DNA from 3 places in the Niastella sp. sgz303648 genome. Region 2 is predicted to be linked to each of the others. Evidence: riboswitches for the same ligand, from Rfam matches in the RefSeq annotation. Region 2 holds a riboswitch; each other region holds the start of a gene.
The links. Region 2 has a riboswitch for thiamine pyrophosphate ahead of AC59IL_RS24325 (nucleotidyltransferase family protein). Riboswitches for the same ligand answer to the same signal wherever they lie in the genome.
Positions count from the first base shown of each region.

Region 1: another riboswitch for thiamine pyrophosphate. It lies ahead of thiS (sulfur carrier protein ThiS); the one in region 2 lies ahead of AC59IL_RS24325 (nucleotidyltransferase family protein).
Region 3: another riboswitch for thiamine pyrophosphate. It lies ahead of AC59IL_RS13675 (TonB-dependent receptor); the one in region 2 lies ahead of AC59IL_RS24325 (nucleotidyltransferase family protein).

Region 1 is NZ_JCAPSW010000001.1:1,123,766-1,134,468, reverse strand. Features, by position in the region: gene AC59IL_RS03950 (TonB-dependent receptor) at 1-852, opposite strand, end outside; gene AC59IL_RS03945 (hypothetical protein) at 982-1,446, opposite strand; gene AC59IL_RS03940 (LamG domain-containing protein) at 1,616-2,449, opposite strand; gene AC59IL_RS03935 (hypothetical protein) at 2,907-3,521, shown strand; TPP riboswitch at 3,585-3,678, shown strand; gene thiS (sulfur carrier protein ThiS) at 3,741-3,944, shown strand; gene thiC (phosphomethylpyrimidine synthase ThiC) at 4,125-6,008, shown strand; gene AC59IL_RS03920 (thiamine phosphate synthase) at 6,094-6,714, shown strand; gene AC59IL_RS03915 (hydroxymethylpyrimidine/phosphomethylpyrimidine kinase) at 6,766-7,554, shown strand; gene AC59IL_RS03910 (thiamine phosphate synthase) at 7,605-8,231, shown strand; gene AC59IL_RS03905 (thiazole synthase) at 8,330-9,094, shown strand; gene thiH (2-iminoacetate synthase ThiH) at 9,099-10,208, shown strand; gene AC59IL_RS03895 (hypothetical protein) at 10,445-10,703, shown strand, end outside.
Region 2 is NZ_JCAPSW010000008.1:382,234-392,936, forward strand. Features, by position in the region: gene AC59IL_RS24295 (RagB/SusD family nutrient uptake outer membrane protein) at 1-79, shown strand, start outside; gene AC59IL_RS24300 (glucuronyl hydrolase) at 220-1,425, shown strand; gene AC59IL_RS24305 (glycoside hydrolase family 2 protein) at 1,567-3,390, shown strand; gene AC59IL_RS24310 (hypothetical protein) at 3,766-3,981, shown strand; gene AC59IL_RS24315 (hypothetical protein) at 4,293-4,592, shown strand; gene AC59IL_RS24320 (metallophosphoesterase family protein) at 4,618-5,358, opposite strand; gene AC59IL_RS24325 (nucleotidyltransferase family protein) at 5,363-6,118, opposite strand; TPP riboswitch at 6,338-6,438, opposite strand; gene AC59IL_RS24330 (NUDIX hydrolase) at 6,736-7,440, opposite strand; gene AC59IL_RS24335 (helix-turn-helix domain-containing protein) at 7,776-8,654, opposite strand; gene AC59IL_RS24340 (SusC/RagA family TonB-linked outer membrane protein) at 8,909-10,703, shown strand, end outside.
Region 3 is NZ_JCAPSW010000004.1:242,081-252,783, forward strand. Features, by position in the region: gene der (ribosome biogenesis GTPase Der) at 1-292, opposite strand, end outside; gene era (GTPase Era) at 311-1,180, opposite strand; tRNA gene AC59IL_RS13665 (tRNA-Met) at 1,377-1,448, opposite strand; gene AC59IL_RS13670 (head GIN domain-containing protein) at 1,613-2,329, opposite strand; TPP riboswitch at 2,431-2,535, shown strand; gene AC59IL_RS13675 (TonB-dependent receptor) at 2,596-5,022, shown strand; gene AC59IL_RS13680 (PASTA domain-containing protein) at 5,103-5,894, opposite strand; gene AC59IL_RS13685 (rhodanese-like domain-containing protein) at 6,085-6,393, opposite strand; gene AC59IL_RS13690 (PASTA domain-containing protein) at 6,405-7,193, opposite strand; gene AC59IL_RS13695 (D-alanine--D-alanine ligase) at 7,317-8,306, opposite strand; gene AC59IL_RS13700 (4Fe-4S dicluster domain-containing protein) at 8,820-9,167, opposite strand; gene AC59IL_RS13705 (acyl-CoA reductase) at 9,296-10,288, shown strand; gene AC59IL_RS13710 (trypsin-like peptidase domain-containing protein) at 10,558-10,703, shown strand, end outside.

The sequences.
Region 1 (10,703 bases), on a different contig from region 2:
AAAATCGCTGTGATCAACAGGGCCGTTGTGGCGATTGGCATAATAGCCGCTGATCAGCAAGCCAAATTTGCCAAATGTATTGCCCACCTGCCAGTCGGTTCTTTTATAACCGGTATTGGTTGCCTGTGCGCTTACCTGAGCCGTTAATAAAGCTGGTGGCGCCTGTGTTATTACGTTTACTGCTCCACCAATAGCTTCTGCACCGTACAACGATGAGGCAGGGCCCTTGATGATCTCGATTTGCCGGGCGGCCGGCATATTCATTTCGAGCAAAGCATTGTGATTGTACAATCCGGTGGTGCGAATGGGAATGCCGTCTTCGAGATATAAAAAAAGACTTTTTGTGGTCATCGGCTGGCGGATGCTCATCTGGTGTTGCTCATTGCCGAGGTTCACCATATTTACACCGCTTACTTTATTTACCAGCTGATCGATGCGCGTAGCCCTGGTGTCTTCGATAGTTTGTTTGCTGATGGTGGCAATGGCAACCGGCGCCTCACTGCGTTTTTGAACGGTTCGGCTGGCGCTGATCACTACTTCCTGCAAATGATTATTGCCCGATTGTAAGGCAATCACATTTCGCTTTTGTTGCAGGGCAGCTACAAGGGTAACCGGTTCATAGCCTAAGTAAGATATCAATAATTCGCGGTTCGTATCTGTGAGTGGTAATGCAAATTCTCCGCCGGCATTGGTAATGGTTCCGTGATTGGTATTTTTAATTTGAACCGATGCATTGGCAATCGGTTCACGGGTAACGGCATCTATTACTTTTCCGATATAATTTATCTGTGAATAGGAAATGCAAGTTAATAATACAAAAACCGGTAGCAACACACATTTAATCGGGTTCATACAATAGAATTGGTACATGCATGATGTGTTATGTTGTGAATGATTGCATAACCTGGCGGGCTACTCATGCACAGCACATAACCATCATAGCATACGATGATTGAAGTTGGGAACTGAATAAAGATGAAATTAAGCGAAGGCGGAAGTCTGTGGCGGATGAAAAACCGAAGCAATTAATTTTTGTGTAACCGGTTCGGTATAGCGGGAAACATGTACCGGTTTTTCGTTCAATACTATAAAGCGGGTTTCTGTTTTCTTTTCGCTGTACAACAGCACTTCGAATTTAAAACCGCTGCCGCTGTTTAATGGCGTGTCCTGCGATTTTTCGTCTTTGTTAAGCTGTTTATTTAAATAGCAGGTACCGTGACAGCACGATTTGGGTTTGAATCTGTTCTCGCATTTGGTGGCGGCGATGGTTTTTTGGTTCATCCTGAAATTCAGGACGATCAGGCTTTTACTGAAGGTTTGCCCCAGTAAGCCTATCAAAAACACTATCGTCCACCATTTTTGCAATTCAACTGATTTCTCGCAAAGATAGTAGCTTAAACGATAAAAAAACAGGTAATTATCAGGGGGGCGCTTGACAATAGTCATGTGTGCAACTGCTGATTATCATAAGCATCACTACCAGCTGTAGGTACTTTTGTATTGCAAGAATAGTGTTTTACATTTAGCAAATGGTTTTAGTTTTAAACAGAAAGCCCGGAAGATAAACCAACAGGTTTTTTCTTTCGGACTTTCAGTTTTTGAGACTTCCTTACTATTAGAAAGCTCTCGTTCTTCCAACGTATAAATTCTTTACTGCCATGTAAGTGTCGGAAGTGGGTCCGGGCGAACCGCTCGATCCTTCCATTTGCATATTGATAATAATATACATGGGTTTGCCCACAAAGTTGGCGGTATGAACGGCTTTCCATACACCATCGACATAATAATGTATCTGTACATCGGTGGCCGATGTTTTAGTCATCCAGATGCGGTAATTATGCCAGCTTCCGGGCGATGATACATTGGTGATGGTTGAGGTAACATCGCTCGATGTGCGGAAGGTGTTCTGCCAGACATTACTATTGCCTTTGAACTCCATAATATCACTTTCGGGCGGCCAGCTGTTTACACCGGTAAGCCAGAATGCAGGCCAGGAGCCTGTTACGGAAGGCACCTGAAAATCGCCTTTGATCTCATAATTGGGGAACTGATCATTTACAAGCACCTGAAATTTGGCATTGATGGCGCCTGAATGATAGTGAATGGGCAGATGCGGTGTTGAACTGCTCGTGCCTTCGTCCCACGTAATGCGGGCGGCTTTAATGTGCAACACGCCCGATGCATCGAGATAAATGTGGTTGTGATCGGTTGAACTGCCATACATACGGGCGGTTCCGTTGTGGTCTGACCCCCAGGGGTACAGGTAATTCCAGTAGCTTTCGAAAGTGGCGTAGCTGCTGAAAGAATTGCTGATCACGGTTTCAAATGCTTCTTCACTGGCCGTTCTGCTGGTTGCAGAAACAGCGGAAGCATCAGTGACAGATTTTTTACATTGGGTAAACAGTAATACCAGTGTACATAACACCAGGCAAGGTTTGATTTTCTTCATATGGTTTATTTTGGTGAATCGTTTGGGCAATGGTGAATGGTCAATCGGTAATCGTGAAACGTAAAACGGCAAACGTGAAACGGCAAACGGCAAGGCGCTCTGCTCTTATTAACTTGTAAACCTTGTTAACTGGTTAACTTGTCAACTTGTAAACCAGTTAACTGATCAACCAGCAACCGAAAACTGATAGCCGGTAACAGGCACAAATAACCCATTCGATCATCCTAAGATAATAGAAAATACAAAGCCACAACTTTCCAGCAGCAAGAAAAGTGTCATTTGTACACCTGATAAGTAGTACATATGTTATCGTTTTTCGTTTCAGTGTTTTACAAATTAAAAACAATGGCTTGTTGAAAGAAGATATGACAGGTTTGAATGCCACCAGCAAAGAAAATCAACCAGCCCCCCGCTGTAGCAGAACCGGTTGGTAATTGATTTTAACTGGCGGCTATATATGGAAATAGCCGCCTGGCAGCATCTTATTAAGAAAATGCGGTCAATTCTATTCATACTTGCCAATCTGATTTTTGTAACAATGTCTGCACAAACGAATTCAAATAACAATTGTTACATTAATACCAACCCAAAAACAAAAGTTACCCGGCAAACTTATCCTTTTAATAAAGCTTATCGGATTCTGATAGTTAAATTCAAAGCTGTTGCAGTTCAGGGCAAACCAGATATTTTTAGTTGGGACTCGGTTTCATTAATTCCAAAAATTGGCAAAAACATTGATACATCCAGGTTTACAAAAAAATATGAGCTGACAAAAAATGATATAGATTCTTTGATTTCAATTGCAAATCAAAGGGGGAAAAGCAATCAGGTGAACGAAGGAAATATGACAGAGCCTTCAAATGCAATTCTGTTTATAAATAAAAACGCTCAAATTTTTGAATACAGTGTGATTTGTTTTACGCAATATGAAAATCTGATGGACTACACAGAGATTTCAGCTTCACCTTCAAAGGTTAATTTGGGCAGCAACTGGTGCTGTTATAAAGGACAAAAATTAGCTGACTTTTTTGTGAAACTGGGCGTTGATATTGTTATTACAAAGTGGTATTGAACTACGAACAATCTGTAAGGTCTTTCAGAAAAAATTTGATAATTCTATTTTTTCAATACCTTTACGATGCTTTAGGGGTGTCCATAAGCGGACTGAGATAATACCCTTTGAACCTGATGCAGTTCATACTGCCGAAGGGAAAAGTGAAAGGCTCTCTTTATTTCTTTCTCTTTATTCTCCTTTGTTTGCGTGTTCATTCCTGAAGTAAAAATTGTCAGCATGAACATCGTCATCAACCAGCAATCCAAAGACATACCAGATCAATGTTCGTTGCAGCAACTGCTCACAGAAGTACTTAACATTCCTGTGGCCGGGCTTGCTGTGGCGGTTGATCAAACGGTTATTCCGGGTAACGAGTGGCCTACATATATGTTACGCCCGGCCGATAAGGTAATGCTGATCAGGGCTACCCAGGGCGGATAGCTGCCTGTTGCCAGTTACCGGATACCGGTTGCCGGATACCTGTAACAGGTTACCGGTTGCAGGGTACAAGGCACAAGGAACAAGGTACATGGTGCAAGGTTCAAGGCACAGCTATTAAGTTCGGGTATTTCCTATTGCCTGCTGCCCATTCACTATTCACTTAAAAATATCATATACGATATGAAAAAAGAATCAATTCCTTCTCAAAACAAAATAACCTGCGATCCGTTCCCGGCTTCGCGGAAAATATATGTAAAAGGGCAATTGCATGATATTGCTGTTGCCATGCGTGAAATATCGCTGAACGATACCGCTCTGCATGGCAAGGGCGGCGCTACCGAAAAAAATACACCGGTTACGGTGTACGATACCAGTGGTGCGTATACCGATCCTAATATTGCCATCGATGTTAAAAGAGGATTGCCTGCCCTTCGTGAAAAATGGATAGCCGATCGTGGCGATACCGAACAACTGCAGCAGGTGTCGTCTTCGTATGGCCTTGAACGGTTGAAAGATGAAAAATTATCAGCCTTCAGGTTTGCGCATATTCGCAACCCGTTGCGTGCAAAAAGCGGCTACAATGTAAGCCAGATGCATTATGCCCGAAAAGGCATCATTACTCCTGAAATGGAATACATCGCCATTCGCGAAAACCAACGCTATGATTTGCTAAAAGAGCAATTGAACGGAAGTTATGCCACGCTTGCACAACAACATACCGGTCATAGTTTTGGCGCCAATACACCCAAAAATATCATTACGCCCGAATTTGTTCGACAAGAAGTTGCAGCAGGCCGCGCCATTATTCCCTGTAATATCAATCACCCCGAAAGTGAGCCCATGATCATCGGGCGCAATTTTCTGGTGAAGATAAACGCCAACATCGGCAACTCGGTAGTTACATCGAGCATTGAAGAAGAAGTGGAGAAAGCAGTATGGGCAACCCGCTGGGGCGCCGATACCATTATGGACCTGTCGACCGGTAAAAACATACATGAAACAAGAGAATGGATCCTGCGCAATTCGCCTGTGCCCATTGGTACGGTGCCTATTTACCAGGCATTGGAAAAAGTGAACGGTAAAGCTGAAGAACTGACCTGGGAATTATTCAGGGATACGCTGATAGAACAGGCTGAACAGGGTGTAGACTATTTCACCATACATGCAGGTGTGCTGTTACGTTATATTCCTTTAACAGCCCGCCGGGTTACCGGTATTGTAAGCCGCGGCGGCTCAATCATGGCCAAGTGGTGCCTCGCGCATCATAAAGAAAGCTTTTTATATACGCATTTTGAAGAAATATGCGAGATCATGAAAGCCTATGATGTGGCCTTTTCATTGGGCGATGGCTTACGCCCCGGAAGCATTGCCGATGCCAATGACGCCGCCCAGTTTGCCGAACTGGAAACATTGGGCGAGCTAACAAAAATAGCCTGGAAGCACGATGTGCAAACCATGATCGAAGGGCCCGGCCACGTGCCCATGCACATGATCAAAGAGAACATGGATAAACAATTACAACATTGCGGGGAAGCACCTTTTTATACACTCGGCCCACTCACTACCGACATTGCACCGGGCTATGATCATATTACATCGGCCATTGGCGCGGCCATGATCGGCTGGTTTGGTACTGCCATGTTATGCTACGTAACACCCAAAGAACATTTGGGTTTGCCCAATAAAAAAGATGTGAAAGACGGTGTGATCACCTATAAGATCGCTGCCCATGCGGCCGATCTGGCCAAAGGACACCCGGGTGCCCAGTACCGTGATAATGCCCTGAGCAAAGCGCGTTTCGAATTTCGCTGGGAAGATCAGTTTAACCTGTCGCTCGACCCAGATACAGCCAGAGAGTTTCATGATGAAACCCTGCCTGCCGATGGCGCCAAAGTTGCTCACTTCTGTTCTATGTGCGGACCCAACTTCTGTTCAATGAAAATAACACAGGATGTTCGACAGTATGCGGAAGAAAAAGGGTTGCAGGAAACAGATGCGTTGCAAAAAGGTATGGAGGAAAAGGCAAAGGAATTTGCTGCAAAGGGGAGCGAATTGTATCTGTAAGTTATGGAACCGTGCCACGGTTACCCAGTCAGCGCAACAGAACCGTGGCACGGCTATATTATAGGCACAGGAAGTATGAAGTAGAATGTTAATAGTTATATCATATCATGAGATGATTGCGGGGGAAGCACAGATCATAGAACAGCTTTTCAAAGAAGGGCTGGAGTGCTTTCACCTGCGTAAACCGGATGCATTGGAAAATGATATCCGGCAGTTGCTGCATGATATACCTTCCGAATACCATAACCGCATCGCCTTACACAGCTGCCATCAACTGGCCGGTGAGTTCGATATACAACGGTTGCATTTTACCGAACTGGCAAGGGAAAATGCTTTTGATGAAGGATGCACCACTTTGCACGCCTTCATCAAAAAAGGATACAGGCTAAGCACGTCGGTTCATAGTATTGATGCACTGCGCAGTTTGCCCTCAATTTTTTCCTATGCTTTCTTTGGACCTGTATTCAACAGCATTTCGAAAGAAAACTATAACGGTATAACGGATAAAGACTTTTTTGTGCATGATGGATATAAAACGGTACCCGTTATTGCATTGGGCGGAATCAATGCAGAGAATATCAGTAAAGTAATCGCTATGAATTTTGATGGGGCTGCAGTATTGGGTGCCTTGTGGACTAAACCAGAGAGAGCTGTGCAAACATTTAGATTATTAAAAATGAAGTGGCGCATTTTGTCATTAACTTAAACCGCCTAAAAAACGAAATAAACTTTTTAGCGCCTTTTGCGGGAGTGATTTATGCAAACACCACGACCATACGTATTATCCATTGCCGGCTTCGACCCAAGCGGCGGGGCAGGTGTGTTGGCCGATTGCAAAACATTTGAACAGCATGACGTGTACGGTTTTGGCGTTTGTGCTGCCTGGACGGTTCAAACCGATAATGAATTTTTTAATGTACACTGGTTAAGCGCCGAACAGATCATTGAACAACTTCGACCACTGGTGCGAAAATTTTCAATAGCTGCCTGTAAAGTAGGTATTGTTGAATCGCCCGACACCATGCTTGAAGTAATACGGTTTTTGAAACAACACCATCCCGCTATACGCATTGTGTGGGACCCGGTGTTAAAAGCAAGCGCCGGATACGAGTTTCATGCACCGGATGTTTTTCATAGCCTCGAAGCAATACTCGCATCGATCGATCTGGTAACACCCAATTACGATGAGCTGCAGCGATTGCAGACCATAACCAATTCGGCATTGATAAAAAAAGACAAACCGTTGTTTTGCGCCGTTTTATTAAAAGGCGGGCACCGGCCCGATGCACGCGGAACCGATACATTATTTGAACAGGCAGGCAGTACAGTTATTCCGGCCGGTGTTGAAAATGTGTATCCCAAGCATGGTTCCGGCTGTGTATTGTCGGCCGCTGTAACAGCCCGGCTGGCACAGGGAAATTCTTTGCAACAGGCCTGTACATTGGCCAAACAATATGTTGAATCGTTTTTAAACAGTAATACGTCGCTGTTGGGCTATCATGCAGTAGACAATAGGCACTTGGCTGTTGACGAAGCAAGCTCCTGACTGATTACTGCTAACCTGAAACAAGGGCTTTTTTTAAATAATTGAAAAATATGTTAGACAGACTTTATTATATTTCACAACAAACAAAAACAAAAACACACACTACGGCTGTTCGCGAAGTACTCGAGGCTGGTTGCCGGCTGGTACAGTTACGTATAAAGAACCAGTCAGAAGCAGAAGTGATTCAACAGGCAACCGCTGTTAAAGCATTGTGCGATCATTATGAAGCCAAACTGGTCATCAACGATTATCCGCATGTGGCTAAAGAGGTAGGCGCCTGGGGCATTCATGTGGGGCTCGACGATATGCCTGTTGCCGCAGTTCGTTCAATAACCGGTAAGCAAATGATTGTAGGCGGAACCGCCAATACATTTGAACATATTCAGCAAAGAGCCGATGAGGGAGTTGACTACATCGGACTGGGGCCGTATCGCTTTACCACCACCAAAGAAAAATTAAGTCCGGTTTTGGGGCTCGAAGGCTTTCAGCGAATAATGGATAAGGTTAGGGCTGCAAATATTCAATTGCCCATTGTGGCCATCGGCGGCATATTGCCCGAAGATGTGCCCGGCTTGTTCGCTACGGGCATACACAGCATAGCCATTTCCGGAGCTATTACCAATGCTGATAATAAAAAGGAAATCATTGAAAAGTTTAAAGGGTGTGGATTGGTTTAAGTACTGAAATCAGGTTGCCGGTTACCTGTTGTCAGTTACCGGGAACCGGAAACCGGTAACTGGTAACAATTCATTCACCATTCACGAAATTGATACATATGCTAACAATTGCCGATAAAACATTTACCTCGCGTTTATTCACCGGTACCGGAAAATTCAGTTCTGCACCGGTCATGGAGGATGCGCTGCTTGCTTCGGGTTCTGAGCTGATTACCGTTGCATTAAAGCGGGTTGATATGAACAATCCGAACGACGATATCTTACGTCATTTGCAACACCCGCATATTAATCTGCTGCCCAATACATCGGGCGTGCGTAATGCCAAAGAAGCGGTATTTGCAGCGCAGCTGGCGCGGGAAGCTTTACAAACAAACTGGCTGAAGCTTGAAATACATCCCGATCCCAAATACCTGATGCCCGACCCGGTAGAAACCTTACGGGCAACCGAAGAACTGGTAAAGCTGGGTTTTGTGGTGTTGCCTTATATACATGCCGATCCGGTGTTGTGCAAACGGCTCGAAGAAGCAGGCGCTGCTGCGGTTATGCCGCTCGGTTCGCCCATAGGAAGCAATAAAGGATTAAAAACGATCGACTTTCTTGAAATTATAATCGAGCAAAGTAAAGTGCCAGTGGTGGTTGATGCCGGTATCGGCGCGCCTTCCGATGCCGCCAAAGCCATGGAGATAGGCGCCGATGCTGTATTGGTAAATACTGCCATCGCCGTAGCCGGGCAACCTGTAGCCATGGCAAGGGCTTTTAAACAGGCGGTAGAAGCCGGCCGAACAGCTTACGAAGCCCGCCTGGCAAAACCATTCGGCGTTGCAATAGCCAGTAGTCCGTTAACCGCCTTTTTAGATGAATAACAGTATGAGTAGTTTTATAAACATATTCGACCAATATAGCTGGAACGATATTAAAGAACGCATATACAGCAAAACGGCCACCGATGTGGAGGCTGCATTAACAAAGCCGGGAAGAACGCTGGAAGATTTTATGGCGTTGATTTCACCTGCTGCGGCAGCGTATCTTGAACCCATGGCGCAACTAAGTCAGCAGCTTACCCTGCAGCGCTTTGGCAAAACGATACAGTTATATGTACCCATGTACCTGTCGAACGAGTGCAATAACATTTGTACCTACTGCGGTTTTAGTTTAGATAACAAAGTACGTCGCCGTACATTAACGGCAACCGAAATACTACAGGAAGCCGAAGCCATTAAATCGATGGGGTATGAGCATGTGCTGCTGGTAACCGGCGAAGCGAATCATACGGTGCATATTCCGTATTTTAAAAATGCGTTGCAGCTGTTGCGTAAGCATTTTGCGCATATCTCCATGGAAGTGCAGCCACTCGATGAAGAAGATTACCGCGAACTTATTAGCGATGGTTTGCATACGGTGCTTGTATACCAGGAAACCTATCACCGCGAAGATTATAAAAAACATCATCCCAAAGGAAAAAAATCTAATTTTCAATACCGCATCGAAACGCCCGACCGGCTGGGCAGGGCAGGGGTGCATAAAATCGGTTTGGGAATACTGATAGGTCTTGAAGACTGGCGTACCGATTCATTTTTCACCGCATTGCATTTGCAATATCTTGAACGCACTTACTGGAAAACAAAATATAGTATTTCCTTTCCGCGTTTGCGTCCGTTTTCGGGAGGACTGGAACCTAAGGTCGACATGAAAGACCGCGAACTGGTTCAGCTCATATGTGCCTGGAGAATATTTAACCAGGAAGTAGAGTTGTCGCTGTCGACCCGCGAATTGCCAAAATTCAGGGACCATGTTATTCAGTTAGGCATTACGTCGATCAGCGCCGGATCAAAGACCAACCCCGGCGGTTACGCCGTAGAACCCGAATCGCTGGAACAATTTGAAATTGCCGACGAGCGCTCTCCCGCCGAAATGGCTCAGGTGATTGCCTCAAAAGGATATGAGGCTGTGTGGAAGGATTGGGATATAGCTTTATAAATTCCGAAATCGGAAGTCAGAAGTCGGATGTCCGAAGATAGCCATTGAAGGGGTAAAGAAATAGTCATGGGCCAGGCAAATCGGGTTCTTCAGACTTCTGACCTCAGACTTCTTATTTTCTCTCGCCACTCGCTATTGCCCTCGCTTCTTTGATAATAATCATCTCCCCGCCTAATAAGCGTCATATGTAAAGCAGGTTATCCAAAATAGCTTTGGATTACAAAATCATTTTCACCATGAAAAAGATCCTGCTTGCTATTGATGTGGCACAAACAGATGTACAAACATTAAACTTTGCCTGTTATATAGCTGCCCTGGCGCAATCATCTATCACCGGTGTTTTTCTCGAAAACTACGAAGAAACAGTTCCGGTAATAAAAACGGCTTTTGGTATGCCTTATGTTGAAACCATTTTAGCCAGTGATATGCCTGATTATGAAGTGCGCCATAAAAAACATGAGGAAAATATCCGCCAGTTTGAAAAAGTATGCGTAA
Region 2 (10,703 bases):
ACATTTGCTGTTACCCATTCCGCAATCGGAAAGAGATCTGAACAAAGATGCAGTTCTTGACCAGAACGACGGGTATTGAAATCTGAAGTCTGATGTCTGAGGTCGGAAGTCAGAAGAACCTGCGGTTCAATTTAGTTTAGCGTTTATAAACTTTGGGGTCTTCTGACTTCAGACTTCCGACTTCGTCTTGTATCTTGCGCCTTTAAACTGCAACTATTCATGAAAAAACTGGTTTTTTACTGCTGTATCCTTATCTCAGGAGTGGCCTGTACTTCACAAAAAAAATCAACGGGGCAGGCCAATAATGAACTCCTTCAAACCATACAAAAGAATTTTACTGATGGGGCGCAACAGTATAAAGTGGTGATGAATACATTGCCGGCTGATCGCTTTCCAAAAACATTTGATCCTAAAACCGGTAAGGCCGAAACAAGCGGCTCGGACTGGTGGTGCAGTGGTTTTTATCCCGGTACCTTACTATACTTATACGAGCAAACAGGTGATACCGTTTTATATAACGAAGCCGTACGTATTTTACAGATATTACAAAAAGAACAATATAACACCACCACGCATGACCTGGGTTTCATGATGTATTGCAGTTTTGGTAACGCCAATCGTTTGAAACCAAAACCTGAGTACAAAGAGATTCTGCTCAACAGCGCCCGTTCGCTGAGCTCCCGGTTCAATGCAAACGTAGGTTGTATTAAATCGTGGGATTCGAAGGCAGGTGATTTTCTGGTGATCATTGATAATATGATGAACCTCGAACTGTTGTTCGAAACTACAAAGGCTACCGGCGATTCTTCTTTTTATAAGATTGCCGTTACACATGCCAACACCACTATGAAAAATCATTTCAGGCCCGATTATAGTTCGTACCACGTGATTAATTATAATGCTGCCAATGGTGCTGTGATTGAAAAGAAAACAGCACAGGGGGCAGCCAACGAATCGGCCTGGGCGCGCGGACAAGCCTGGGGTTTATACGGATATACCGTTTGCTACCGCGAAACCAAAGACAAACGTTATTTGCAACAGGCCCAACATATTGCTGAATTTATTTTGAACCATCCTAATTTGCCTGCCGATAAAATTCCTTATTGGGATTTCAATGCACCTGGTATTCCAAATGCTTTGCGCGATGCTTCTGCAGCGGCCATTATGGCTTCAGCATTCATTGAATTAAGTCATTATACCGATCAAAAAAGCGCCCGTACCTATTTGCAGACGGCCGAAACCATGCTGCGTAATTTATCGCGCGATCCATATAAAGCGGCTCCCGGCGCCAATGGGGGCTTTATTTTACAACATGGAGTAGGGCATAAGCCACAGGGCACCGAAGTAGATATGCCGCTTACTTATGGGGATTATTATTTTATTGAGGCATGTAAACGTTATAATGAAGAAAGAATTAAAAAGTAAGAAAAAGCAATAAGCAATATGCAATAAGCAATAGGCAATAGGCAATAGCACCTGCTTGCCGTTTTGCATTTGCCAATTGTCAATTGTCAATTGCCTATTGAATTAACCATTCACCATTCACCATCACGACTAACCAATCATATGAAACGTTTTCTTCCTGTTGCATTTTCATTTGTTGCTGCTATTGCCAACGCCCAAACACCGTTGATCACCGATATAGGTTCCCGCAAAGTGACCAGTTTGAATGGCAAATGGCAATACATCATTGATCCCTATGGCACCGGATTTTATGATTATCGTTTTCAGGAAAGACGTGAAAATGATCGTGAGGCTTACTGGAATAGTGATGAACCGGTTAATAAAACCGACCGCAAGGAACATAAGTTTACCGATAAATATATTTTAAACGTTCCCGGCGACTGGAACTCGCAGGCCGATAAATTTTTGTATTACGAAGGAATTGTGTGGTATAAAAAATCATTCGATTTTACAAAGACTAATGCATCGGATAAACTATACCTGTATTTCGGCGCCGTTAATTACGAAACCGATGTATACCTCAATGGAAAAAAGCTGGGAAAGCACAAAGGCGGTTTTACGCCTTTTAATTTTGAAGTGCCTGATTCTGTTTTAAAACCTGCCGGTAATTACCTCGTGGTGAAAGTTGATAATACGCGACATAAAGATGAAGTGCCTACCGTTAATACCGACTGGTGGAACTATGGCGGTATAACACGCGATGTATTGCTGGTTGAAGTACCGCAGGAATATATACAGGATTACAGTCTTCAGTTAAAGAAAGTGGCACCTGCCAAAACAAAGAACATGCCCGTAGAAGGATGGGTGCAACTGAATGGCTGGCAAAACACAAAGCAGGTATCCGTTGAAATCCCTGAATTAAAAATTAAGAAAACATTTCCTGTAACCGGTGATAAAGTAGCGATACAATTCAATTTGCCGGCTGTACAGTTATGGTCGCTCCAAACACCAAAACTGTATACTGTAGTTATTAATACCGGAATCGACCGTATAGAAGATAAGATCGGATTCCGTACTATAGAAGTTTCAGGCAAACAGGTATTGCTGAACGGTAAGCCATTGTTTATGCGCGGCATTTGTATACACGAAGAAATTGCGCAACAGGGTCGCCGTGCATACAGCAAAGAAGATGCATTGCTGTTGCTTGGTGAGGCCAAAGAGCTTGGCTGTAATATGGTGCGGCTGGCGCATTATCCACATAACGAAAATATGGCACGTACCGCCGATTCAATGGGCATACTGGTATGGTCAGAGATTCCGGTTTATTGGACGATCGATTTTACCAGTACAGAAGTATTTAACAAAGCCCGTACACAGCTTACTGAAATGATCACCAGAGATCACAACCGGGCCAGCATCATCATTTGGTCGGTTGGTAACGAAACGCCGGTAAAGCCCGAACGCACCGAATTTATGCATAATTTGATCAGCGCCGCCCGGGGGCTCGATAGTACACGCCTTGTATCGGCCGCACTGGAAGTGAATTACCAGCCTGGTGTAAATAAGATCGACGATCCGCTGGGTGAGTACGTTGATATCGTATCTTTTAATGAATACCTCGGCTGGTATGGTGGTTTGCCCGATAATTGCCGTACTGCCAACTGGAGTATCGCATACAACAAACCCTTCTTCATTAGTGAAACCGGCGCCGAAACGCTGTATGGATTTCATGGCGACTCGCTTACCCGCTGGAGCGAAGAATACCAGGAATGGTTTTATCGCGAACAGGTTGCCATGTTAAAACGCATGCCCGATAATTTTGCCGGTTTAAGTCCCTGGATATTGTGCGACTTCCGTTCGCCCCGCCGTAATAACCAGGTGTACCAGGAAGGTTGGAATAACAAAGGCCTTATAGATCAGAAAGGAAGAAAGAAAAAGGCATTTGCTGTATTGAAGGCATATTATGATGAAAAGAAAGATCAGTAAGGCATTAGTGTATAACAATAAAAAATATATCTCTTTAAATGTTGATCAGACATTAATGAGGTTCATTTTGGCATGGTTATTTCACACAAATCATTGGTTATAACCTCTCCCGTTTGCGCCCTTTACAATTTTGATCCCGATATTCCTTTAAAATATCTATTCGTATACTGCTGCTTTTCCTTAACAGGTTAAGATTGCATTATCTCCCTTATTGTTTCCGTATGTTTTTGTATTGCCCGTTCAATGGCCGGATTAGGTGACCGGTTGCATTGCTATGAGCGCAATGATCTGTTTACGCATTTATCATTCGAATAAATGTTTTGGCCTGTGCATACCATACTTACCGCATTCTGACGGTTCAAAAACCTGCTAACTATGAAATACACCATGCTATTAAAAAAAGTAATAAGAGAAGTGATTGGTCTTATTACGATCGTACTCTTTATTTATACCTGCACAAAAATAAGATCAGTTGCAGTGCATCGAAAGGTCAGTGGTCACGAAACCATCAGCGCATTTATAAAGCCACAAACTTTATTACATGTGCCTATGAGGCCGATATTAACGCCGGCTATCAGGTTATCTGAATGATGGTTTATATAATTTAGGCTAAGGGAAGGCACACGGGATGTCCGCAGTTGGAATAGCAACTCTCCAACCATGCCTGATGTAGAAAGGTGGTTCCGAAAAGGGGCCATCTTTTCTTTTTATAACTATTATCGATAAATGGTTCATGGAGCAGGTAGTGCGTTTCTGCAGCCGATCATAATGGGTATATTTCTGCCCGCCCGCTGCTTTATTAATTAACAGATTGTCATATAAAAATGGTACGATCTTTTGGGTATAATTAGTTGTGATTAATTATTAACGAAGGAAATGAATGAGTTATGGAAAACGAACCGATGCGTACGACAATTGATCATTCGATCATTCATGAGTGGACAAGAGCAAGGCATGGCTTGCCTGTTTTGCTGAATATGCATACGCTCACACCTAACAAAGAAAAAATAGCCATTGCTTTTGGCGGTTTATGGCAGAATGATAATGTTGAGCACATTTCATGGCAGGAATGGTTCTTTGTATTTGAAGAAGAAAAACTGGCATTTAAATACCATAAGGCTGAACCTTTGTATGAACTGATAGAAAGGGATAAAGCGCAGAACGCAAGGCAGATAGAATTTCAAAACAGTGATGCTGACTGAATTTGAACGTTTTGCCTCTTTTCTTTCAGACTTCATAAATGAAGAATGGGGTATTGTATCCTGCATTGAACAGCACATGAGCTGCCACATTAAAAACTTTTACACCTCCGGCCGCTTCTCCCTGAAAAGTACCAATGTGTGCATGACCATGAAATGCTGCAATTACATGTCGGCGGCTTAATGGTTCGGCCAGTCGCGAACAGCCCAGGAATGGAAAAATCGCCTCAGGCTCTCCGATCACTGTATCTACTATTGGGGCATAATGCAGCAAAGCGATCTTCTTTATATTTTCATGTTCCTTATCGAGCCGTGCCAGGGCGCGGTCTAAATGCAGCGCTTCATTTACGCCTTCCTGCACAAATGCTTTCATGGCTTCTTCACCAAACATCGAAAGCATATAGTTGTCGAAACCTCCGCCAAAGCCTTTAACGCCGGCGATGCCAATACCGTCAATTACATAAGTTTCACCATCGAGTATGTGAACGCGGTCGCTCTGTAAAGTTTGGCGAATGAGTTTATGCCGGCCTTTTTCATAGTCGTGATTACCTAACACAGCTATTACAGGAATGGTGCATAATTTTAATTCTTCGCACAAAACCTTTGCTTCGGCCTCATCGCCGGTATCGGTTAAATCACCGCCTATCAGCAATACATCGGCCTGCCGGGAAAGTTCTTTAAACGGATCTGCCCATTTGCCTTTATCTGTTTCACGCATATGGATATCGGCTATTGCAGCAATGCGTACTTTTTTTGATTCGCTTGTCATAACATTAAACCGATTTAAGAGTTAAGGCTTTATAATTCCATTCCTTAATATCAATGCCATATTGTGTTTGATCGAGTAAGGGGCCGCGGCAAACTTTTTCTACAGCTGCCGGTAATTTATATTGATCGTGTGCCCGGCTCATCAGTTCATCAAAAAGCCATTTGGGAATGATTTGGTGAAAGTCGGCCGGATAAACAAACTGAAAAAGTAACAATTGTGCCAGTAACACCTGCCAGTGCTGGTCCATACGGCTGAATAATCTTTTCCAGTCGAGCTGCCGGCCATATTTCAAAAGAGTATGGTTTATATCAGCGCCATCAAAACGTTCACGGTTTTGAACATAGCATTTACACCATATCAGTTCCTCGGCCGGCAACAGGTATGTGTCAACGCCTTCGAATGTTGTTTTGGTAGCATGTTCATGCCAGCTGTCATCAACCAAACAAATATTATTCGGCGAACTGAATATTACATCGATATAATATTCCCCATCAAATATTTTACCAAGCCACCGTATATCAGTAACCTCTGTACGATATCCTTTTTCAGCAAATAACGATAGTATTTTACTGTATGCATCATATTTACAAAAAACATCAAGGTCTTTGGTGTCGCGGTAAATGCCGGTATAGTGAAACATAGCAAAGGCGCCACCGAGCATATAAGGGGTGCCGCTGTTATTCAATAATGAAAGTGCTTCGCGATAAAACGTACCGCGCTCACGCGGTACTTCCTGTTGTTGTTTATTGGTGTCATTCATAATAACTTATAAATACAAGCACATGCCAGCTGGTTGCTATAAGTTTTAATTGAAATAATGGTTGTTGAAGGCAGGAGTGGTGATATTTTTCTACACAAGTGGCCACTGATGTAAGAAATTCGAAGCCATTACATAAGTATCGGTGGCAATGCAGCGAGGGGTCTTCCATAAAAACTGTGGCATCCCTATAAAAAAGAGATTCCGGTTTTGAAACCGGAATCCCCGTTTGTTCCTCATCCCTACGCTGGCATTATCCAGGTCAGGTTGTATGAGTGTAATCTCAGATTCCGCCGAAAGCGGAACCACCCCGTGAGAAACATCTGCTAATAATAGTATAATAATTATGCCCAAAAAACGGCTTTTTGTTATCGATTCATTGTAAAGCAATTATGTGAAAAAGGAAAAATATACTCCCGTAAAATGATGAATGTATGGAAATAATTTCCTCGCTCTGTTGCCCAAAATCTGAAAGAAGGCGAAAGGCAATAGACAATAGGCAATAGACAATAGGCAATAGGCAACAGGTAACTGGTATCCGGCACCTGGCAACAAAAAAACCGGTAATTCCCTTTATGCGGAAAAACCGGGTTTCTGCAACCGGCAACGAAAAACCTGTATTACTTCAGGTTATCGGGGTTGGGTATAAAGTTTAAAAAGGAATGAAATGCCGAATCGTACCGGCGCTTGTCGAGTTTGTAATAAAAGGCGCCTTTTTTGGAGCCTTCTTTTTCTTTTTCCTTTTGTTTTATAAGTAGTTTGGTCGAAAGTATCTTCCGGGTAAAATTCCGTTTGTCCAGCACCGTTTCATATACACCTGTATACAGATTGTACAGTTGGGGCAGAGTGAATTTTTCGGGCAATAATTCAAATAAAATAGGATGGAAAGCGGCTTTATAGCGTAATTTTTCCTGCGCCATTTTTACCATTTTACTATGGTCGAAAATGAGCTTCGGTATTTTTTTCAATGAAAACCATTCGGCATGATAGTCGTCGCTCAGTTGCTTTTCGTATTTATGAATGTCGATAAGCGCAAAATGGGCAACAGAGATGGTGCGTTCGACAGGATCACGGTCAGGCTGGCCAAATGCGAACAATTGTTCGATGTACACATTTTTTAATCCTGTTAGTTGTTTTAAAACGCGGGTCCCTGCTTCTTCAAAATCCTCATCGGGCTGAACAAAGCCACCCATCAAACTCCATTTCCCCTTTTCAGGTTCAAAACTGCGTTGAATCAGTAAAAGCTTTAATTCATGACCGTCAAAACCAAAGATGATTGAGTCTACAGCAACCAGCATACGTTTTTGCCTGGAATAATGTTTCATATGAAAGTAAATCGCTCCATTTAAACTATAAAAAATATTCTATAGTGGAAAACGGATAGAAATTTTGGGTTAAAGTAATAAGAAAAACTGAAACTTAAGTAGTTACCTGATGAAGATCGGTATTTTTTTTTAAACGTACCACATAAAAATGTTCAAGGCACAAGGCTCAAGGCACAGGGAACAAGCCATAAGGGGCAGGTAAGTATGAAGGAAAGACTTTGGGGATGCAGACCCGGCAGGGCTGGCCGGGGCATAAAGGTGGCCGGCTATGGGCCTGGCTTTCAGCAGGATGACGGTCAATAACGGCAACGGCCTGGTTTAACGCTAAGGGCCTGTTATATAAATATCCGTGTTCCTGAAAAGCTTTCACGGAAATCCTTAGGGGTACAACCTTTTTTCTTTTTGAAAATGCGGTTGAAGTTGGAGATATTATTGAATCCGCAATGGTATGCAATTTCGGCTATGGATTGCGTTGTGTCGATCAGCATGCGGGATGCATGCCCGAGGCGTATTTCGGTAAGACTGTCGATAAACGTATTGCCGGTGCGCTGTTTAAAAAAACGGCTAAAGGCGGCATCCGACATATTGGCCAGCCGGGCAACTTCGTTTAGGGTTATGGGTTTGTCGAAGCTATGGTTCATGTATTCCAGCGTTTTTTCAATTCGCCGGCTGTTATAAGTGAATTGTTCTGTATTGTTAAAGGATGCATCCGACAAAATGCGCATATTTCGTGAAATAGATAGGTCGTGTAGTATTGACATTAATTCCAGCACTGAATCAAAACCCTGTTTCTGGTTCAGTTCTATTATGCGCGGAGCCAGCTGCTGGGTTGTTTCTTTTGAAAATAAGATGCCGCGTAACGATTTTTCGAGCATGGTGCGAATAAAGCTCAGCTGGTTGCGGCGAAGGAACCGTTCATCGAACAGATCTTTATGAAACTGAATGGTGATCTCGCGTATTTCGCCGCTTTTACAATTGTGGGTAAACCAGGCGTGTTGCAAATTTGAGCCTACCAATACCAGTTCCAGCTCGTCGATTTCTTCTATGTGATCGCCCACAACACGTTTGGCGCCTTTGGCGTTCTGAATAAAATTCAATTCAAATTCCTCATGATAATGCAGTGGGAAGTCGAATTTCGATTTAACACGTGAAAAAAGTGTAAAGCAATCATTCTGCGTAAGGGGGGTGATTTCCCTGAGTAAGTTGTTTTTCATACAGCGGCAGTTAATAGCAAAATCGTTTAATTAGTATTGTAAAGATGATCAAAATTATACAATTCAAGGTATGATTTGTATCATATTTATATCATGACAATGAAATTACTCAAAACCCGCTACAGTCAAAGGTTTTAGCTGAATTTATTATTTTATATATGTTCTACAAAACGAAAAAACATTAAAATATGTCAATAAAGTATTATATGGTTATCAATATTGAGTGATAAATTTGACAATAAATTGATTGCTGTATGAGAAAAAAAGTATTCTACCGGGTACTGCTATGCACATTGTGGGTACTCGCGTTAACATCCTCTTCCAATGCCCAAACCAAAACACTTGTGGGGGTCATTACAGACCATCTCGGTCTTCCTCTTGAAAAAGCTACTGTAAAAGCAAAAGGCGAAAAAGCTTCGACCATTACAGACCTGAATGGCCGGTTTCATCTTGTGGTTCCTGAAAATGTAAAAGCCCTGGTGATAAGTTATGCAGGCATATCGCCCCAGGAAATTTCCGTTGAAGGAAAAACAACGCTTGCTATAACTATCAATCTCGCTGAAAGCAAATTGAATGAGGTGGTTGTAATTGGTTATGGAACTGCCAAACGAAGCGATGTGTCGTCGGCGGTTTCTTCGGTTAAAGCCAAAGACCTTAAAGATATGCCTGTAACAGGCATCGATCAGGCGTTGCAGGGCAAAGTAGCCGGTGTAACGATACAAAATAATAGTGGTCAACCCGGCGGCGGCGTTTCGGTAAATGTGCGTGGTATTACTTCTATCAACAGCAATGATCCGTTGGTGGTGATAGATGGGGTACCTTTTACAAGCAATACAAGAAATAATACCGGATATGCGGGTTTAGGCGGTTCAAACGGTCAAACCGGTAACAGCGTACTGGCTTCTATAAATCCCGGTGATATTGAATCAATAGATGTGTTGAAAGATGCGTCGGCCCAGGCCATTTATGGTTCACTGGCTGCGAATGGCGTAATTATGATCACTACCAAAAAAGGTAAAAATGGTGAAGGCAAAATAAATTATGACATGTATTATGGTCAGCAACAGGTGCAAAAGAAATTAGATCTTATGAACCTGCAACAGTTTGCCCAATACCAGAATGAAGTAGCCCCGCTGATTGGCCTTACCCCATCACCGGAGTTTAAGGATCCTTCTGTATTGGGTTCCGGTACCGACTGGCAGGAGGCTATGTTTCAGCACGGCCAGGTTCAAAACCACATGTTGAGCTTCTCAGGTGGAAAAGATAAAACCAGCTATTATTTATCGTTCAACTATTTCAATCAGAAAGGTATTTTGATCGGTTCTGATTTTAAAAGATATACCACCCGCTTTAACCTCGATCACCAGTTAAAGAACTGGTTTAAAATAGGCTTCAGCACCAATGCAACAAGAAGTGTTCAGAATGTAACCCTGGCCGATGCGGCTGAAGGAACTATTTGGTGGGGTGCTGTTCAAAGTCCGCTGATACCTGTTAAAAACCTCGATGGCACCTGGGGCGGCGGAACTACTGTAGGCGGTTTTCAATACAGCCAGGATAACCCGATTGCCAGAAGTAATTACAGGGGTAATACATCTACCAACTGGAACGTATTTGGCAATTCATACGGAGAAGTTCAATTAAGAAAAGACCTTACTTTCAGAACCGAATTATCTTATTCACTCAATTTAAATGATAACATTGCTTTTCAGAAATCCGGTGCTATCGGGCCCACCCAGTTACAAAGCCAGCTGTTCGATAACAGGGGAAATGGTTATTATTATGCCTTCAGAAATTACTTTACCTATAACAAATGGTTTAATAAGCATAGTATCAATGCTACTCTTGGCCATGAAGCGCAGTATAATTATTATGAAAACATCAGTGGCAAAAAAGTAGATCTTGCCAATAATCTGTTAGACCTGAACGCAGGCAACAGCGATAAAACTACCTGGGAATTAGGTGGCACTAAGTGGAATACGGCCATGAGATCATACTTTGCAAGAGCCAGCTATACTTACGACGATCGCTATTCGATTTCGCTTAGCTTCA
Region 3 (10,703 bases), on a different contig from region 2:
TAATACCGGTAGCGGCATCTACCATAAACAATAAGGCATTCGCTTCTTCAACGGCAATCATTACCTGTTTACCGATCTCTTTTTCAAAAATATCTTCGCTCTGCGGTACAAAACCACCTGTATCGATAATATTAAACGATTTACCATTCCAATCGGCTACACCATACTGGCGATCGCGGGTAACACCGCTGACATCATCCACTATTGCTTTGCGTTGCTCAAGCAAACGATTAAAAAAAGTACTTTTCCCTACATTGGGTCGTCCAACAATTGCTACTGTATAACCTGCCATAACGTTGCTCAAAAATTATTAGTGATAGCCGTATTCTTTTAACATGAACTCATTATCGCGCCACTTAGGCCGCACTTTAACAAACAGTTCCAGAAATACCTTTTGTTCGAGAAACTGTTCAATATCCTTTCTGGCATCTGTACCCAGTTGCCGGATCATTTTACCACCTTCACCCAGTAAAATCCCTTTCTGCGACTCGCGGTTTACTATAATGTCAGCAGCAATTTTAACCAGGGTCGATTTCTCTTTAAATTCATTAACTATAACCGTTGTATGATAGGGTATTTCTTCCTGGTACAAATAAAATATTTTCTCACGTATCATTTCTGCACAAAAAAAGCGGGTAGGCAGGTCGGTCATTTCATCTCCTTCAAAAAAAGGAGGATTCTCGGGTAAAAATTTCAGAATTGTATTGAGAAGATCGTTAATGCCCGATTTTTTCAGGGCCGAAATACCCACCAATTCTTTGCAATATGGCTTTGAACCGAAAAATGCAAATACCTCTTCTTTTTTCGCCGCCTTCGCTTCATCAAGCTTATTAATAACAATAACAGCGGGCACTTTCAAATGAAGCGATTCAAATATAGCGTTTACCTCCTCGTGGTTTTCATTAATATCAACCAATAGCAGGGCTACATCAGTATCTTCAAGGGCCTGCTTTACGGCCATCATCATTTTTTCCTGCAGTTTATATTTGGGCTCAATGATGCCGGGAGTGTCGGAAAAAATGATCTGATAATCAGGTTCTGTTACAATTCCCTTAATGCGATGCCGGGTTGTTTGCACTTTAGGCGACACAATAGCCAGCTTTTCGCCCATCAGGGCATTCAGCAAAGTGCTTTTACCCGCATTGGGCCTGCCAAATATGCTAACAAAACCTGCTTTCATAACTGTTTAAAAACTTTGCAAAGGTATAAAATTAAACAGCCCCGCCGTTGGCGAGGCCATACTGGTTGACGTAAAAAAAGGATTAACCTTTCATTCAGGTTTGGTGCCGGATAAAATCCTTAACCACCACTGCTTTACATCACAAATAAATAACATATTGAAAATGAAAAAAGGCTCCTAAGAGCCCTTTTGTCTGTTGCGAAGGGAGGGATCGAACCTCCGACCTTCGGGTTATGAGCCCGACGAGCTACCGCTGCTCTACTTCGCGATATAATATTTTTTAGTTTACTCTTTCTTATTTTCCACATCCATCTTCCAATCCTAATCCTCTGTTTCTGATGTGGGGTGCAAAGTTAAGGGTTTATATATTTCCACCCAAATACAATTGATCTTTTTGAAAATTATATTTTAATCCGTTATAACTTTTAAGTCCTATCCCCTCTTCGCCACACTTCCTCCCCCGCTTGCCGAACTATATTTAATTACAGGATTTCCTTTGTAGCGCACATCACTGCCGCCGCTTGCTTCTGCGGCTATTTCTTTGGTTACCGTTAACTCGGCATCGCTGCCGCCACTGGCCTGCAAAATGGCATAATCAGCCGTTAAATCGTATCCTTTAAAATCACTGCCGCCACTGGCCTGTACTTTTACATTTACCGCACTGCCTTTGATACGAACATCTGAACCGCCACTTTGATCTATTGTTAAATCAGTTACTTTAACATTACCATTAAAATCGCTGCCGCCCGAAAAATGCATCGATAACTGGGCACTGCTTAATACGCCCTGCACAATTACATCGGCCCCACCCGATGCCTTTATGCCTTTAAGCGATTTGATGGCAATATAGGCTTTTAATTTCCGGTTTTTCCAGTTCCAGCCCATCCAGCTTTGGTCAAAATATATCTTTAACTCACCATTTTCTACAACGGTTTTGATCTTATCGCGATGCGCGATTTCTGTTGCACTAACAACTACACCCTCGTCGTTTGACTGAACGATATATAAATCAATTCCATCAGACACTTTCACACTTTGAAATCCACCCACATTCCGCTTTTCGGCATTTGCGTCGTATATAACCTTCTCCTGGGTAACAGCGAGGTAACTGATTAAGAGCAGTATAGGCGTTATTAGGGTTTTACGCATACATCATTTTTGGGTGTGACGAATAAGAAGGCCTATATGTTACAATATTCTTAAAACTTTTTTGTACGTAACTTTGCGCTCTCTTTCTGAAAAAGAGAATTTCAGATTCCCCGGGGTGCTCTTCCGCCGATGGCGGGATGGCTGAGATAATACCCGTAGAACCTGATCAGGGTAATGCCTGCGCAGGGAAGGTAGTAACATATTGCCTACACTTCGCCATCGCGGCATTTCTCTCAAATCATTTTTTCAAAGAAAACAACATACAAATGAAAAAAGTGTTTTTGGGGATTTGCTTACTGTTACTTACTCAATGGCTGGCTGCTCAGATTAATGGCAAAGTAACAGATGCGTCTACCGCTGCCCCTGTTGCCTCGGCCACTGTTGAGTTAAGTAACGGACAAACTTCCCTTACCAATGAAGCAGGATTATTTGAATTTAAAAAAGTTAAACCGGGCAGCTATAAACTTCTCATTACATCTGTAGGTTATCAATCTGCCAGCCAAACGGTTTCACCGGGCAGCAATATCGATATCAAACTCACGCAATTGAATTTGTTTTTACAACCGGTTGAAATAAAAGCTACCCGCGCCGGTGAAAAAGCGCCTTTCACCAAAACCAATCTCAATAAAAAAGATATTGAAAAACAAAATCTGGGGCAGGATCTGCCATTTTTATTAAACCAAACGCCTTCGGTTGTGGTAAATTCCGATGCCGGGAACGGCGTTGGTTACACGGGTATCCGTATTCGCGGCAGCGATGCTACCCGCATAAACGTAACGCTTAACGGCATTCCCTATAATGATGCTGAATCGCAGGGCACTTATTTTGTTGATCTGCCCGATTTCAGTTCTTCGGTAAACAGCATTCAGGTACAGCGCGGCGTTGGCACTTCAACCAACGGGGCCGGTGCATTTGGCGCCACCATTAATTTAAGCACCAATGAAACGAATACCAATCCTTATGCAGAAGTGAATAATACCTACGGTTCTTTCAATACCTGGAAACACACCGTTAAAGCCGGCAGCGGTTTGATCAACGATCATTTTACCATCGATGCACGTCTTTCAAAAATATCAAGCGATGGATTTATTGATCGGGACCCTTGTAAACTGAAATCATTTTTTTTATCAGGCGCCTGGTTAAATAAAAACACGTCTGTTCGCGTAAATGTGTTTTCGGGCAATGAAAAAACCTATCAGGCATGGAATGGAATACCCGAGGCAAAATTGCGCAACGATAAAACAGCGCTGTTAAACCATTATTATAACAACCTGGGTACATTATATTTTACTCAGCAAGACAGTGTAAACCTCTTCAATTCAGATCCCAGGAAGTATAATTATTTTACTTATCCCAATCAAACCGATAACTACCAGCAGGACCACTACCAGCTATTCATCAACCACGATTTCAACGGAAAGTTCGCTGTTAACACAGCCTTCTTTTTAACGCGCGGCAGAGGATATTACGAAGAGTATAAACCGGTAAGATCATATAGCGAATACGGCCTGAATGATTTTGTTACCGGTTCAGATACGATCCATGCAACAGACCTGGTGCAGCAGCAATGGCTCGACAATTATTTTTACGGACAGATCTTTTCTCTTCACTATAACAATGATGGTCACCAACTGATCGTTGGCGGCGGATGGAATCGTTATGATGGCAAACATTATGGCAATGTGATATGGTCGGCCATGGGAGGAATACCCAACAATTACCAGTGGTATAATACCGACGCTTTTAAAACAGATGTGAATGCCTATGCCAAATACCAGGTGCAGCTTGTTGAAAATCTGCAGGGCTTTGCCGATCTGCAATTCAGGCGCGTGTTATATTATATAGGCGGCTTTAAAAATAACCCATCATTGCTGCTGCGTAATACATGGAACTTTTTTAATCCGAAAGTAGGTTTTGCCTATACAAAGAATGGCTACCAGGTATATGTATCTTATGCACAGGGTAAAAAAGAACCCAACCGCGACGATTTTGAAGCAGGCATCAGCCAGCAACCCAAACCTGAAAAACTGCACGATTTTGAACTGGGTGTAGAAGAGAAAACCAGGTATTACAATTGGGGAGTTACCGCTTATTACATGTTGTATAAAGATCAGCTGGTACTTACCGGTAAAATAAATGATGTAGGCAATTATACCCGCACAAACGTACCCGGCAGCTATCGCATGGGTATCGAGTTGCAGGGTGGTATACGGTTTGAACCCTGGGTAAGCGTATCGGCCAATGCAACCTTTAGCCGTAACCGCATTAAAAACTTTACCGAATACTATGATGATTACGACAACGGCGGTCAGAAAGCAGTGCCTCATGGCACAACAAGCATTGCACTATCGCCCGACGTAGTGGCATCAGGCAATGCAACAATCACCCCATTCTCTAATTTCGACATCAGCCTGTTAGCAAAATATGTAAGTCGTCAGTACCTCGATAACACATCCAACAGGCAGCGCAGTCTTGACCCATATTATGTACAGGATGCACGCATCAGTTATACACTTCGTAATACCGGTTTTAAAGAAACAGCGTTTATTGTGCAGGTAAACAACGTATTCAACAAAAAATATCAACCTAACGGGTACACTTACAGTTATCAATATGGCTCACTGATCACTGAAAATTTTTATTACCCAATGGCAGGAACAAATTTTATGGTGGCGTTGAATGTGAAATTGTGAGGTGAATGATCTATTTATTAAATGAAGAGAGGCCACGTTTATATTTGAACGTGGCCTCTTTATTATTTCTTTTTTATCGTTTAGTATCCCCTCGCACTACTATCAGCCTGTTGCCGAACCGGCTTTTGCGCCTGCACCCACAGATCCACAATCTGGCCCTGGCGTACTTTGTTTACTTTACCGGTTGGAGTAAAAGGCTCAGGAGATTGCCGGTATACATATGCATTGGGGTCGCCGTCACGGGGTTCGCCCAACGCTAATCCGTTTGATTCAAGAATTTGTTTTGCCTCACTTAACGTTTGACCAAATAAATCAGGTACATCAAATTCGTCTTTGCCCGAACCTCTTCCAAGCACCAGCACAATTTTGCTACCCATGGGCACTTTGGTGCCGGCATTAATGGGTTTGCCATTCATTTGCTGATCCAGCACCATGTCCTTCCATCCCTGTACATAAACAGTATCTTCCAGTTTCAACCCACGTTGTTCCAATGTAACTACAGCACTTCTAAAACTTAAATCTATCAGCTTAGGCATTTCAATATCAGGAGGTGCATTGCGGTTGATGGTAAGAAAAACCGTACGGTTCATCTTCACTTTTGATTCGGCATTGGGAAATTGCCTTACAACCGATAAAAGCGCTGCAGTATCGTTAAAGACTGTATCCTGTATCTCTACTTCAAATCCCTGCGCCTCTAAAATTTTCTTTGCTTCATCGAACGATTTGCCGGTTACAGAAGGAACAGCCAGCGTTTTATCGTGCCGGGTAATCCAGGATAATGATTGAAAGAAAATAAAAAACAATACAAGCAGAACGCCAATACCCAGCAGGATATTCGCCCAAAGTGGTCTTCCGGTAATGAATTTAAACACAGGTGATATTGATTAAATTTAAAAAATCAGGTACAGATCTCACTTGTGCAACGTGAATCGGCAATCGTGAAACGGCAAAGGCCCTGGTTTCTGTCAACCCGTTTACTATTTAACCTATTAATTTGCCAACTTCATACTTCCCTGCTTCCCACCTACTTCTTACTAATGCCTATTGCCCATTGCCACTCGCCTACTTTCCAAACTTCGATTGCCAGGCCAGCATGCCGCCCGCCAGGTTTTTGGTATTGCTAAAACCCATTGTTTCAAGGATCATCGCTGCCTGTCCGCTGCGGTTGCCGCTACGACAATATACAATCACTTCTTCATTTTTCAGATTTTCCAGCTCATCTACCTGCATCATTTGCACTTTGCCCAGGGGAACCAGGGTTCCGCCGATATTAAATTCGGCCCGCTCATGCGGTTCACGTACATCTACCAGGTTTAGTTGTTCGCCTTTATCAAGACGTTCTTTTACTTCTTCGGGAGTTATATTTTGCATAAAAAACTTATTTAATTGTTTTCATTTTGCCCTTCGCCGGTTTCGGGTTTAACCGGTTTATCGGGCTGTAGCCAAAGATCAACCGATTGCCCCTGACGAATGCGGTTCATACGTCCGTCGGGTGTTGTATGTTCGGGCCTTTGCCTTCCAACATATGCATTCGGATCAATATTAGGTATTACTGTTCCTACATTCAATCCGTTCGATTCTAACAAAACCTTTGCATCGTTATAAGTTAACCCAACCAGGTCGGGTACACTAAAATCTTCCATTCCCAATCCGCTGCCCAGTATCAATGAAATTTCGCTTCCCTGCGGAATTTTTGTACCGGCTTTTATACGCGTTCCATTGAATTGTTGCTCAAGCACCGAGTTCTTGGCAAAATCGGTACGGTACGAAGTGTCGCCTAATTTCAAACTGTATTGTGTTAATGCAATGGCAGCGCTTCTGAAACTAAGGCCTTCGAGGTTCGGCATTTCAATAACAGGTGCTATAGCTTTATTGATGGTAAGATATACTGTGCGGTTCACTTTCACCACAGCTTCAGCATCGGGAAACTGCCGTAATACCGACAAAGGCTTCGCAGTATCGTTATAAATCGAATCCTGAATTTCTACCTCAAACCCTCTGCTTTCGAGCAGTTGCTTTGCATCTGCATACGTTTTGCCGGTTACAGCAGGAATAATAAGGGTTTTGTCGTGCCTCGTAATCCAGTGAAGTGATTGTAAAAACAATACTATCACTAATAATACAATGCCAATTCCTGTTAGTATGTGTACCCAAAGGGGTTTCCCTGTCATGAATTTAAACACAGGTAATATCGGTTTGTTTTCGTGAATCGTCTTTGATCAATTTGCAACTGGCAATCAGCAATTGGCAATGTTGCCGCGTTGGTGTTTTGCTTATTGCCTGTTGTCTATTGCCTATTGTTTCCTTGATAAAGCATCTTCAATCAGTGCCGAATAAAATTCCTTTAACGTCCAACCCATAGCGCGTACCTGTTGCGGAACAATGCTTGCTTCACTTTGGCCAGGCACCGTATTTATTTCAAGCATATAGGGAGCCTGCAGTGCCTCATTATAAATGAAATCAATACGCACAACACCGCGACAGTTGAACAGTTCATATATCTTTTTAGCCGCGTTTCTAACCTTTTCTGCAATGGCCTCATCAACCTGCGCCGGTGTAATTTCTTCACTCATTCCCTGGTATTTCGCTTCGTAATCAAAGAAATCTTTTTTCGATTTCACCTCGGTTATCGGCAAGGCTATGATACCTTTTGTTGATTTAAAAACACCAATGGTAAATTCACGGCCCGAAATATATTCTTCTACCAGTATCTGGTCGTCTTCTTTAAATGCCTTTTCCAGAGCGCCGGGTAATTCTGCCGCCGCATTTACCTTGCTCATACCAATACTTGAACCACCATTATTGGGTTTAACAAATACAGGCAGGTTTAACTGGCTAAGGATTGCCTCGGGGCTAACCGGACTGTGTTTAAAAACATGTACTGATTTGGCAACATTTATGCCAGCAAAGGCCGCTACGGCCACGGTATATCTTTTATTAAATGTGAGCGCCGAAGTAGCTGAATCACAGGAGGTATAGGGCAAACCGGTAAGGTCAAAATACCCCTGCAGCTTACCATCTTCACCAGGTGTACCATGAATGCCAATCAAAACCGCATCAAATTTGATTTTTTTGCCATCTATAGTCAGTGAAAAATCTTCCCGGTCAACTGTTATTTTTTTACCATCGGCTGTATCGTAAAACCAGCCCTTGGGCGAAATATCTATTTTATAAACACTGTATTTGTCGGTATCAATATTCTTTTCGATCGTAATAGCACTTTTATAGGAGATAACGGCTTCTGTAGAGTACCCTCCGGTAACAAAGGCAATATTGGGCTTCATTAATGGTTGGAAAATTTTAGCAAATAAACGAATTTAACCGGGAAAGTGCGAATGCCTGGTACCTTTTCCCCTATTTTGAACGCAGGAAAGATTGTTAAATTATTTCGGCACTGTGTTTCAGCCTTTTAAAATAAGAAAGGTGAAGGCCGTTCTCCCTTCACCTTTTTACGGCGGGAAATATCACCCACCAGATTTAAGTAGTACAAAGACTACATTCACTATTATGCTATTCAAGGTAAGAAAACTATCGACCCAACGCATCATTTTAACTGATAATTTATGCACAGGTGGCTTTTACAGATGCAATACCCTACGCCTGTAAACAATAAAAAAGGTGAAGGTCGTTAACCCTTCACCTCGTTACGGCAGGAAATATCACCCGCCACTTACAAGTAGCACGGAGGCTACATTACAATTCTTGTATTAAGGTACACAATCTTTAAGCCAATTACAAATTTTCTTTAGGTCAGAAAGTCTTTCCGACTTCCGGTCTTTCCAGACTTTCCGACTATCTTAAATATGCAGCTTTTCTTTTTTAGCCAGCAGTTCTTCTACTGTTTCCTTATACATTTCATCGGGAACACAGCAGTCGACCGGGCAAACAGCTGCACATTGAGGCTCTTCGTGAAAACCCTGGCATTCGGTACACTTATTAGGAACAATATAGTATGTATCTACACTTACCGGCGCATGCGCTGTATCGGCATCCGTAATCGTTCCATCTATCAATACATAGGAACCTTTTACAGTAGTACCATCAGCAATCTTCCATTCTACCCCACCCTCGTAAATTGCATTATTGGGGCATTCGGGTTCACATGCTCCGCAGTTGATACATTCTTCAGTGATTTTTATTGCCATAACTTACTGAGTTTTTAAATGGGTTTGAATACAACTAAATTTGCACGCAAATATAAGGTGGATTAAATCGCAACTCACTGCACCTGACCACAATCAGGGCTATTTTTGCACAACAAATATAAGATGGAATGAATTTACAACAACGAATCGTTTTATTAAACCGGTTAGGCGAATATATTTTACAAAACAACGAACAATGGCAGGCAGCCAAAGACAAGGCCAATTTACAAAACAGCTGGTTCACGCCGGAGTTTATCGATATAGCGACTAATAATATAGCCCGGGTTTTTTTACAAAAAGAGGCACTCACGGCCTGGGCACAGCAGTACGGGATACCCGATCAAAATACCGATCCTAAAAATATTGGAGTTATAATGGCCGGAAATATACCGCTCGTTGGTTTTCACGACTTTTTATGCGTTTTTATAACCGGGCACCGGCAAACCATTAAACCCTCATCAAAAGATGAAGTGCTTATTAAACACCTGGTGCAGCAGTTAAATGAATGGGACGAAGCTACCCGGCCGCTGATCGCATTTGCCGATATGCTTAAAAACTGCGACGGCTATATCGCCACCGGCAGCAATAATTCGGCAAGGTATTTTGAATATTATTTCAGCAAATACCCCCATATTATCCGCCGCAACCGTACTTCTGTGGCCATTTTAACCGGCACCGAAACCACCCCAGAACTCGAAAAACTGGCAGATGACGTTTATCAGTATTTTGGCCTTGGCTGCCGTAATGTAACCAAGCTGTACGTTCCTGAAAACTATGATTTTCTGCCCCTGCTCAATGCCTTTAAAAAATACGATTACCTGATCGACCTGCACAAATACAAAAACAACTACGATTATATACTGACCGTGCTGATACTGAATAAACAGTATTACATGAGCAACGAAACCATCATTTTGCACGAAAACAAATCACTGTTTTCACCTATCGGGCAACTGAACTTTGAATATTTTAACCAGGACCCCTCAGCCTTGCTAAAAGACAACAATGATGTTCAATGTATCGTAGGAAAGAACCACCTGCCTTTTGGAAAAGCGCAGCAACCGTCGCTTACCGACTATGCCGATGGCGTTGATACCATGAAATTTTTGCTGGAAATATGAAAAACTGGCAATCAGCTCCCTGCAATTTTTTCATTTTAAAAGCCAATTGATTAAATATACTTTTTTTTAACTTTTGGCTTTATATACGTGCATATTTACCGAATCCTGTTTACTTTTAGTAAATTTGAGTAGCGAAGTACGAAGACTTTAGTAAATTAAATGTTAAAGCGGAAAAGCGGCACTGGTTTAGTATATTTCCTGACGTTAAATTTGTTGTTGTCAGGCATATATTTTGAAACAGTATTAATCTCAATAAAAATTTAATAACGATGAAGTGGAAACAAATACTGGCTATTGTTCTCATCAGTGCTTCTACCAGCGGACTCACTATGTGGGGATATAACCACCTGGGCCATGAAACGTATGTATATCAAAAAGAAGGTGATTCAGGTAAAATCCCGGCCAATTATGCTGG